Regions from separate parts of the Catellatospora sp. NPDC049609 genome, predicted to be linked through region 3. Evidence: riboswitches for the same ligand, from Rfam matches in the RefSeq annotation. Region 3 holds a riboswitch; each other region holds the start of a gene.
The links. A riboswitch is a leader RNA that binds a small molecule or an ion and turns the genes downstream of it on or off. The one in region 3 is predicted to bind ZMP and ZTP.
Positions count from the first base shown of each region.

Region 1 (3,195 bases), on a different contig from region 3:
ACGGCCCCAAGCTAGCCGACCCGCGCACCCCCGCCACCCCGCGCGACAAGCCCTACCGCGCTCCCGTGCGGTTCGCCCGGCACCCGCCTCGACGTCACGATGCCGGCCACCTACGCGGTTCACCTCGCGCCCCGGCGCCGGTCGCCCGTGCCGTCCGCTTCGTGGGGGGTGATCGCTGTCTCCGGTCAGAATCCGTAGTCAGACTGCAGATCCTGACCAGAACCCGCGATCAACGCCAGGCCGAACAGCGGGCGCGGCACGCTGCGGCTCGCCGCGGCGCTCTCAACCCGCCCGATGATCGCTCTCTCTGGTCAGAATCCGTAGTCACACTGCAGATCCCGACCAGAACTCGCGATCAACGCCAAGCGGGCGGGCGTGGCGGGGCGGGACGGACGGGCGGACCGGCCGCCCGTCCCGCGTGCGTGGGGTCAGCCCAGGTTGATGGTCGGGTAGAGCGGGAAGCCGGACAGCAGGTCGGTGGTCTGCCCGGCGACCCGGTCGGCGACACCGTCGGCCAGCACGTATGCCGCCTTGGACGGCTTGCCGTCGTTGCCGGTGCCGGCGGTGGTGCCCGCGAGCACGGTGTGGATCAGGTCGGCGATCTGGTCCATCTCGGCGGTGCCCAGGCCGCGCGTGGTCAGCGCGGGCGTGCCGAGCCGGATGCCGGAGGTGTACCACGCGCCGTTGCGGTCCTGGGGCACGGCGTTGCGGTTGGTGACGATGTTCGAGTCGAGCAGCGCCGACTCGGCCTGGCGGCCGGTGAGACCGTACGACGACACGTCCAGCAGCACCAGGTGGTTGTCGGTGCCGCCGGTGACCAGCGTCGCGCCGCGCCGCAGCAGGCCCTCGGCGAGCGCGTGCGCGTTGTCGACGATGCGCTGCGCGTAGTCGCGGAACTCGGGACGACGGGCCTCGGCCAGCGCGACCGCCTTGGCGGCCATCACGTGCGGCAGCGGGCCGCCGAGCACCATCGGGCAGCCGCGGTCGACCTGGTCGGCGAGCTCGGGCTGGCACAGCACCATGCCACCGCGCGGGCCGCGCAGCGACTTGTGCGTGGTGGTGGTGACGATCTGCGCGTGCGGGATCGGGTCGAAGTCGCCGGTGAGCACCTTGCCCGCGACCAGGCCCGCGAAGTGGGCCATGTCGACCATCAGGGTCGCGCCGACCTCGTCGGCGATCTCCCGCATGATCCGGAAGTTCACCAGCCGGGGGTACGCCGAGTAGCCCGCGACGATGATCAGCGGCCGGAACTCGCGCGCCGTCTTGGCCAGCGCGTCGTAGTCGACCAGGCCCGTCGCCGGGTCGGTGCCGTAGCTGCGCTGCTCGAACATCTTGCCGGAGATGTTGGGGCGGAAGCCGTGGGTGAGGTGGCCGCCCGCGTCCAGCGCCATGCCCAGCATCCGCTGGTCGCCGAGCTGGTGGCGCAGCTCCGCCCAGTCCGCCTCGGACAGGTCGTTCACGTGGCGAGCCTGCGCCTTGGCCAGCGCCGGGGCCTCCACCCGCTGGGCGAGCACGGCCCAGAAGGCGACCAGGTTGGCGTCGATGCCGGAGTGCGGCTGGACGTACGCGTGCGGCGCGCCGAACAGCTCCCGGGCGTGCTGCGCGGCGAGCGCCTCGACCGTGTCGACGTTCTTGCAGCCGGCGTAGAAGCGGCGGCCGACGGTGCCCTCGGCGTACTTGTCGCTGAACCAGTTGCCCATCGCCAGCAGGGTCGCGGGCGAGGCGTAGTTCTCGCTGGCGATGAGTTTGAGCGAGTCGCGCTGGTCGGCGATCTCGGCGCCGATCGCGGCGGCGACCGCGGGCTCGACCGCGGCGATGACGTCCAGGGCGTGGCGGTAGGCCAGGGACTCGCTGGACAGGGACGCGTCAGACATCGGACCTCCTTGACGAGACGGAAGAGGCCCAGGCGCACGGCACAGCGTCACGATGACGGAGCCGCTCCCCGATGGTTACCCATCCCAGCGCGCCAGTCACGGCCCACCCTCCACCCTAACAACCCACCCGCTCCCCCGCCCGCCACCGCACCGGCTCGCGCCCACATCATGGTCGATCATGAAGTTGTGGCAGCGACACGCCGTCGAACACGTCCATAAGTTCATGATCAACCCGGCGGAGGGCGGGGCCGTCAGCCGAGGGCGCGGTCGAGGTTGACGGCGGCGGAGATGAGGGAGAGGTGGGTGAAGGCCTGGGGGAAGTTGCCGAGCTGTTCGCCGGTGTGGCCGATCTGTTCGGCGAACAGGCCTACGTGGTTGGCGTAGGTGAGCATCTTTTCGAAGGCGAGGCGGGCTTCGTCGAGGCGGCCGGCTCGGGAGAGGGCCTCGACGTACCAGAAGGAGCAGATGGAGAAGGTGCCCTCGACGCCGCGCAGGCCGTCGGGGCTGACCGCCGGGTCGTAGCGGTAGACCAGGGAGTCCGAGACCAGGTCCTCGGCGAGCGCGTCCAGGGTGGACAGCCACTTGGGGTCGGTCGGCGAGACGAACTTCGCCATCGGCATCATGAGGACGGCGGCGTCGAGCACCTCGGCGTCCTCGTGCTGGGTGAACGCCTGCCGGGCCGTGGAGTAGCCCTTGCGCATGATGCGGTAGTAGATGTCGTCGCGGGTCTGGCGCCAGCGCGGCAGGTCGGCGGGCAGGCCGCGGTGGGTGGCCATGCGGATGCCGCGTTCGATCGCGACCCAGCACATCAGGCGCGAGTAGAGGAAGTTGCGGCGGCCGCCGCGGGTCTCCCAGATGCCCTCGTCGGGCTGGTCCCAGTGCCCGCACACCCAGTTCACCAGCTCGGTCACCTCCTCCCAGCGGTCGCTGGAGATCGGATTGGCCCACTTGTCGTAGAGGTAGATCGAGTCGATCAGGGCGCCGTAGATGTCCAGCTGCAACTGGCCCACCGCGCCGTTGCCGATCCGCACCGGGGCCGAGCAGCGGTACCCCTCCAGGTGCGGCAGCTCCTGCTCTACGAGGTCCGCACGGCCGTCGATGCCGTACATGATCTGCAACGGGCCGTCCGGGCCGTCCCCGCGCATCGCCACGTGCCGGTCCAGGAAGTCCATGAACGCCGCGGCCTCCTCGGTGAAGCCCAGCCGCAGCATCGCGTACAGGCAGAACGCGGCGTCGCGGATCCACACGTAGCGGTAGTCCCAGTTGCGCTCGCCGCCGATCTGCTCGGGCAGGCTGGTGGTGGCCGCCGCGACGATCGCGC
Region 1 covers NZ_JBFAOU010000089.1:14,731-17,925, forward strand. The annotation lists gene AB0J67_RS23445 (hypothetical protein) at 1-2, opposite strand, end outside; gene AB0J67_RS23450 (glycine hydroxymethyltransferase) at 429-1,874, opposite strand; ZMP/ZTP riboswitch at 1,894-1,984, opposite strand; gene AB0J67_RS23455 (glycoside hydrolase family 15 protein) at 2,126-3,195, opposite strand, start outside.
Region 1: another riboswitch for ZMP and ZTP. It lies ahead of AB0J67_RS23450 (glycine hydroxymethyltransferase); the one in region 3 lies ahead of AB0J67_RS15525 (tetrahydrofolate dehydrogenase/cyclohydrolase catalytic domain-containing protein).

Region 2 (3,195 bases), on a different contig from region 3:
TGCGGGTCGCCGACCTCAGCGCGCTGCGCCCGAACGGCCGCTGGCGGGTCGACGTCGAGTGCACGGTCGGCGCGCCCGGCGGCGCCGAGCCCGTGCAGGTCGAGCTGATCCGGCTGGGGGCGGGCGGCCCGCCACAGCCCCCGGGCCCGCTCGCCTACCAGCGGGCGACCGTCGAGGAGCTGCGCCCGCTGCCCGAGCCGCGCCTGCTGCCCGGCGGCCAGGCCGCCGCCGGGCACAGCGTGGTGCGTCTGCCGGACGGCACACACCGGCGGGGCTGGCTGCGGCTGGAGAACGTGCAGCAGCCGGAGGCGATCGGCTTCCGGCTCCGGCCGTACGGCCGCCGCAACGAGCACGACCAGGGCCTGCTGGCGGTGTACGCCCTGCGCTGACGCCACGGCCGCCCGCATGTGGTGCGCGGGGCAGGCCGATCAGGCGGCCACGCCGGTCAGGACGTCTCGTCGGCCGCGCCCTGCCCGGACACCGCGTCCACCAGGTAGACCTGCTCACCGGCGCGGGGGTCGCGGGCGTGCAGGACGTGGCACAGCGGTGACGCGGGGCCGCCGAGGTCGACCACGGTCGCCGCGGCGCCGAGCACGGCCCGTTCCAGGCGCGGCGGCGTGCTCAGGTCGATCCTGGTCACCACGCCGGGCGTCACCCATACCGGCACGCCCGCCAGCAGCCCGGACAGTTGCAGGTGGAAGTGGCCACAGAGGATCGCGCGCACGTCGGAGCCGCGTACGGCCGCGGCGAGCGCGGCCCCGTCGCGCAGGTTCACCCGGTCCATGATCAGCGAGGTGGGCACGGCGAGCGGCGGGTGGTGCAGCACGACGACCGACCCGGCCGGGGCGGGCTCGGCCAGCACCTGCCGCAGCCAGGCGAGCTGCGCCGGGCCCAGCTCGCCGTGCACCTCGCCGGGCACCAGGCTGTCCAGGGTGATCACGCGCAGCCCGCCGACGTGGCTGACGGCGGCGCAGGTGCCGCCGGGCATGGCCTGCCCCCGGTCGGTGCCGTCGGCGGCGAGGTGCCCCGACCCGAAGACCTCGGTGAACGCCGCGCGGGTGTCGTGGTTGCCGGTGCAGTAGACGTGCGGGATGCCGCGCTCGGCGCAGAAGCGGCCGACCTGGTCGCGGACGCCCGCGCAGCCCTCGGCGGAGCCGTCGTCGGCGAGGTCGCCGCTCACCACGACCAGGTCCAGGGCGGGCACGTGGCGGGCGTCGTGCAGCAGGCCGGCCAGGGCGGCTTCGGCGTCGACGGCGGGGTGGCGCAGGTGGGTGTCGGACAGGTGCAGGATGCGGTGGCGGTCGGTCACGGGCGCGGCTCCTCGTCTCGGTGAGGAACGCCCAGGCGGTCGACGTCCCGACCGTCACTCCCCGGTGGTGCTCCACCCGCGCCAGTCGTGTGCGCTCAAGGTACGCCCGGCGCCGATCGCGGGCAACGCGGTTCCCTTCCGGCCGCCCATGGCTCAGGATGGTGCGGTGCGGATGACGTGGCGCACCGCCCTGGGCGGGCTGGCGGGACTGGTCGCGGCGGTGGCGTGGGCGCTCGCGTCCGCGCGGTACATGCCGATCATGCAGCCGACGGGCTTCTGGCTCACCGACGACGGCATGTCCTATCCCAACATCGCCTCCAACAACACGTACTGGCCCCGGGAGATCCGGCACCTGGCCATCCTGCTGGCCTTCGCCGCGGTGGTGCTGGTCGTCGGCTGGTCGGGCCGGGTGCTGGCCGTCGGCGCGCTCGCCTCGCTGGGGTGGCTCGCCGCGGACCTGGCGCTGGACCGGGCCGACGTGTCGGGCTGGTCCGCGGTGGCCGCGCTCGCCGCCGGTGCCGTGCTCCTCACCGCCGCGACGGCCGCCCTCGCCGGCCGGCTGGCCCGCGGCGAGCAGGGCTCCGCCGTGGTCCGGCACGTGGTCGCCGGGACCGCCGCGCTGCTGGCCGTGGCATGCCTGGTCGTGGTCACCCCGTGGGACTCGCCGGCCACGCCGGTCGAGATCCGGACCGAGGCGGAGCTGACCGCCGTCAAGTCGGTGCTGGCCGTGCTGTTCGCGGCGATCGCGGCGGTGGTGGTGGGACGGCCTGCCCGCAACACCGCGCTGGCGCTGGGCGCCGCGGGCGTGGCCACCGTCGCGGGTGCGATCGCCGTGGCCGACGACATGGGCCCGCTGTTCGGGCAGGTCGTGCCCCTCGCCGTCATCGCCTCGATGATCGCGGTGGCGGCGCCGCGGGTGCACGGCGCGTTCCCGCTGCTCGGGCTGACCGTGCTCGGGGTGTTCGCCGTGTTCGCCTCGGTCGCGGTGCTGTTCGTGTTCGGCATGCTGGTGGGCGGGACGATGACGGAGCTGGCGGGCAACCCGCCGGTCAACGGCGCCGACTCCGACATCGCGCTGGGGCCGGCGGCGCTGGGCATCGGCGTGGCGCTGTCGCTGTTCTCGTACCTGGTGACCATGCGGCCCGCGCCGCAGGACGCCCCGGTCGGCCCGGTCCCGGCCGGCCCGGCACCGGCGGATCCCGCCTCGGCCCGGTGACACCACCGCGACGGCGACGACACCGCGACGGTGACACGCCACGGTGACACCGTCACCGGCGGCATCGCTGCCGATACGCTCGGCGCACCGACACGGCGAGGAGAGCGAAGTGATCCGCTGGACGTACGCGTTCATCGACCGGCCCGCCGGCCTGTTCACCGAGGCCGCGTCGTTCTGGTCGAAGGCGACCGGCACCCATCTGACCGCCCGCCGCGGCGAGCGCGCCGAGTTCGCCACGCTGCTGCCGATCGGCGCCGACCCGTGCCTGAAGGTGCAGGCCGTCGGCGACGGCGGCGGTGCGCACCTCGACTTCGCCGTCGACGACGTCGCGGCCCTGGCCGGGCGGGCGCGGGAGCTCGGGGCCGCGGTCGTCGGCGAGCACGCGACGTTCACCGTGCTGCGCTCGCCCGGCGGCCTGCCGTTCTGCGCGGTGCCGTGGCAGGACGAGTTCCGCCGCCCCATGGCGCAGGCCGCGCCCGACGGCGCGCTCAGCCGCCTGGACCAGGTGTGCGTCGACGTCGGCCCGGACGCGTACGACGCCGAGGTGTCGTTCTGGGGCGAGCTGACCGGCTGGGGCGCGTACCCGGGCTCGCGGCCGGAGTTCCACGTCGTGGAGCAGCCCGCCGAGCTGCCGGTGCGCATCCTGCTGCAGCGGCTGCGCGAGCAGCGC
Region 2 covers NZ_JBFAOU010000020.1:11,283-14,477, forward strand. The annotation lists gene AB0J67_RS08635 (hypothetical protein) at 1-389, shown strand, start outside; gene AB0J67_RS08640 (metallophosphoesterase) at 446-1,309, opposite strand; ZMP/ZTP riboswitch at 1,332-1,408, opposite strand; gene AB0J67_RS08645 (hypothetical protein) at 1,482-2,525, shown strand; gene AB0J67_RS08650 (VOC family protein) at 2,635-3,195, shown strand, end outside.
Region 2: another riboswitch for ZMP and ZTP. It lies ahead of AB0J67_RS08640 (metallophosphoesterase); the one in region 3 lies ahead of AB0J67_RS15525 (tetrahydrofolate dehydrogenase/cyclohydrolase catalytic domain-containing protein).

Region 3 (3,195 bases):
ACGGCCTGCTGCAGCAGGTCGTGCGCTAGGCGTCGCGGACGGCGTCGCCGGGGCGGATGCGGCCGGGGTGGACGACCTGGGCGTAGACGCCGGCGCAGGGCTGCGGGGCGAGGCTGGGCAGCGGCACGACACGGTGGTATTCGGCGAGCACCCGCAGTGCGTCGGGGTCGCGGGGCAGGTCGCCGTGCGCGAGGGTCGGGACGGCGCACCGTGGGGTCGCGGCGATGACCCGCAGCCGCAGGTCGTCGCCGATACGCAGCTCCCGGCCGACCCACGCGTCCTCGGCGAAGCCGGTGGCGTCGGTGTGCACGACGATGTTGGGCCGGTAGCGGCGGGCGTCGGCGGCGCCGTCGGGGTGCAGGGCACCGATCCGGTTCACGGTCGCGGTGGTGATCAGGTGTACGGGCGCGAAGTCGAAGAACGTGCCGGGCGGGGCGCCGGTGCCGACGTTGCCGACGGTCAGCGGGGTGGTGTCGGTGATGCCGTCGCGCAGGACGGCGTCGGGGTCGGCGCGGTCGAGCAGCGGGATCTCGGGCGGGGTGCCGGTGAGGGTGACGTCGCGGCCGAGCAGCGCCGACAGCTGCTTGTCGACGTCGGGGTCGGTGCTGTGCGTGTGCAGGCCGGGGCCGGTGAGGCGGACGCCGGTGGCGTCGGTGGTGGCGGTGAGGGTGAGCAGCCGCTGCCACAGCCGGGGGTGCTTGGCGCTGGCGATGCGGCCGGTGGCGGTGTCGAGCAGGGCGAGGGCGCGGTCGCCGGTGATGCCCCGCTCGGTCACGTCGGCGCTGGCCAGCTGCTCGCCGAGCAGGGACTTGACCGGGTGGCGGTGCAGCGCGGCGACCGCGGCCCTCGCCGCGGTCACGGGTTGGCCCGCTCGGCGGCGGCGACGGCGTTGCGGAACAGCATCGCCACGGTGGTGGGGCCGACACCGCCGACGCGGGGGGTGATGGCCCCGGCGACGTCGGCGCAGGACTCGTCGACGTCGGGCAGGATGCGGCGGCCCTCGTAGCGCACGCCGCCGCCGACGACGGTCGCGCCGGGCTTGACGTGTTCGGGCTGGATGATGCCGGGCACGCCCGCGGCGGCGATGAGGACGTCGGCGCGGCGGGTGTAGCGGGGCCAGTCCTTGACGCCGGTGTGCACGACGGTGACGGCGGCGTCGGCGGTGGGCCGTTTCTGGGCGAGCAGCATCGCCAGCGGCCGGCCGAGGGTGGCGCCGCGGCCGACGATGACGACCTCCCGCCCGGCGATCGGGATGTCGTAGTGCGCGAGCAGGGCCTCGATGCCGGCGGGGGTGCACGGCAGCGGGCCGGGCATGCCCAGCGCGAGGCGGCCCATGTTGACCGGGTGCATGCCGTCGACGTCCTTGTCGGGGTCCATCACGGCGAGCGCGGCGTTGTAGTCGAGGTGCCCGGGGATCGGGTACTGCACGAGCATGCCGTGCACGGCCGGGTCGTCGCTCCAGGCTTTGATGACGGCTTCGACGTCGGCCTGGCCGGCGTCGGCGGGCAGGTGCTCGTGCGGTGAGACGAAGCCGAGGTCGGCGGCCTGCTGCTGTTTGATGCGGATGTAGCCGGCGCTGGCGTCGTCGTCACCGACGAGCAGCGTGGCCAGGCTCGGGGTGATGCCGCGGGCACGCAGCGCGCCGGCGCGGGTGGCGACGTCGGCGAGGACGGCTTCGGCGACGGGTTTGCCGGGCAGCAGCCGGGCGGTGGTGGTGGGCGCGGACATGCGGCTCCTCATCGCGGTCGCCCAGGCGGTCGGCTTCCGCGGCCTGCTCCCCGATGGTCGTTCCCATCCTCGTGCCGCCAGTCGCAACGTTCGGTGTCCAGCATGCCTCATCAGGGTGGCGGGTGCTGTGCTCGGGTGGGTTCGTGCCGCGGGGTCCGGGTTCGGGCGTGGCCGGCCGGTGGTCCGCGGCGCGGTGGGGGTGGCGGTGACGGATTTGTGTTTGCGCCGGGGCGGGCGGGTCGCCATCATCGCGGGATGATCGGGGAACACGTCGCGGACTTTTCCGTCAAACCCACGCTGACCGGCGAGAAGGTGGTGCTGCGCCCGTTCGCCGACACGGACCTGGACGGGATGCGGGCCGCGCTGAGCGACCCGGAGGTGATCCGGCTGACCGGCAGCACCGCCGATGAGGACCCGGTGGAGCAGGAGAGGATCCTGCGGCGCTGGTACGGCACCCGCAACGCCCAGCCGGACCGCCTGGACCTGGCGGTGGTGGACCGGGCCGGCGGCGGGTGCGTCGGGGAGGTCGTGTTCAACGAGTGGAGCGCGGCCGACAGCAGCTGCAACTTCCGGGTGCTGATCGGCCCGGCCGGCCGCGACCGGGGTCTGGGCACCGAGGCGGTCCGGATGTTCGTCGGGTACGGCTTCGAGCAGGTGGGCCTGCACCGCATCGGGCTGGAGGTGTTCGCGTTCAACCCGCGGGCGCGCCGGGTGTACGAGAAGGTCGGGTTCGTCGCCGAGGGTGTGCTGCGTGAGGTCAAGCGCGACGGCGACGGGTGGGTCGACGCGACGGTGATGTCGATCCTGTCGCACGAGTGGGAGCGCCACCGCGGCTGTCCGTGACCTGTGCCGGAGGGCGGCCCGCAGACCGCCCTCCAGCGGCGTCGGTCAGTCGCAGCGCCACCAGACGGCGCCGGGGATGGTCTGTTCGCTGCCGGCGGCGATGGGGAACTCCTGGCTGCCGCCGATCACGGAACCGTCCCGGCTGATCGCCGCGAACTGCGCGTCCGGTCCGTTGGTGGGCGGGACGGCCCCCGCGGCGGTCGGCAGGGTCCGGCCGGTGCCGAACGCGGTGAGTTCGATGTCGGTGCCGGCGTGCACCGTGTCGGGATCGAGCCGTGCGCGCCCGTCGTGGAACCGGTCTGCTCCGGCGCCGATGCCGTCGCCGTACGCGTCCGGCATGCTGCGGGCCGGCCACCACGACTGCCGGCCGGTGGCCCGGTTCCAGCGGATGAGCAGCGTGGTTCCGGCGGAGTCGCCGTACCGCACCGCGCCGGTGATCCAGTCGCCATAGACCGCGCCGACGCGGACGTCCTGGATCGGCTCGGCGGCTTGCTCGGGCAGTGCCAGCTCCTCGCCGGTGCCGTCGGGGTGCCAGAGGTAGGGGCGGGGGCCGGCCGTGCCGTGGATCGTGCCGACGACGGTTCCGTCGTCGGCGATGTCGTACACGGCGGCCTGGGTGATGCC
Region 3 covers NZ_JBFAOU010000046.1:12,067-15,261, reverse strand. The annotation lists gene AB0J67_RS15535 (hypothetical protein) at 1-29, shown strand, start outside; gene AB0J67_RS15530 (MOSC domain-containing protein) at 26-859, opposite strand; gene AB0J67_RS15525 (tetrahydrofolate dehydrogenase/cyclohydrolase catalytic domain-containing protein) at 856-1,728, opposite strand; ZMP/ZTP riboswitch at 1,741-1,823, opposite strand; gene AB0J67_RS15520 (GNAT family protein) at 1,984-2,571, shown strand; gene AB0J67_RS15515 (hypothetical protein) at 2,617-3,195, opposite strand, start outside.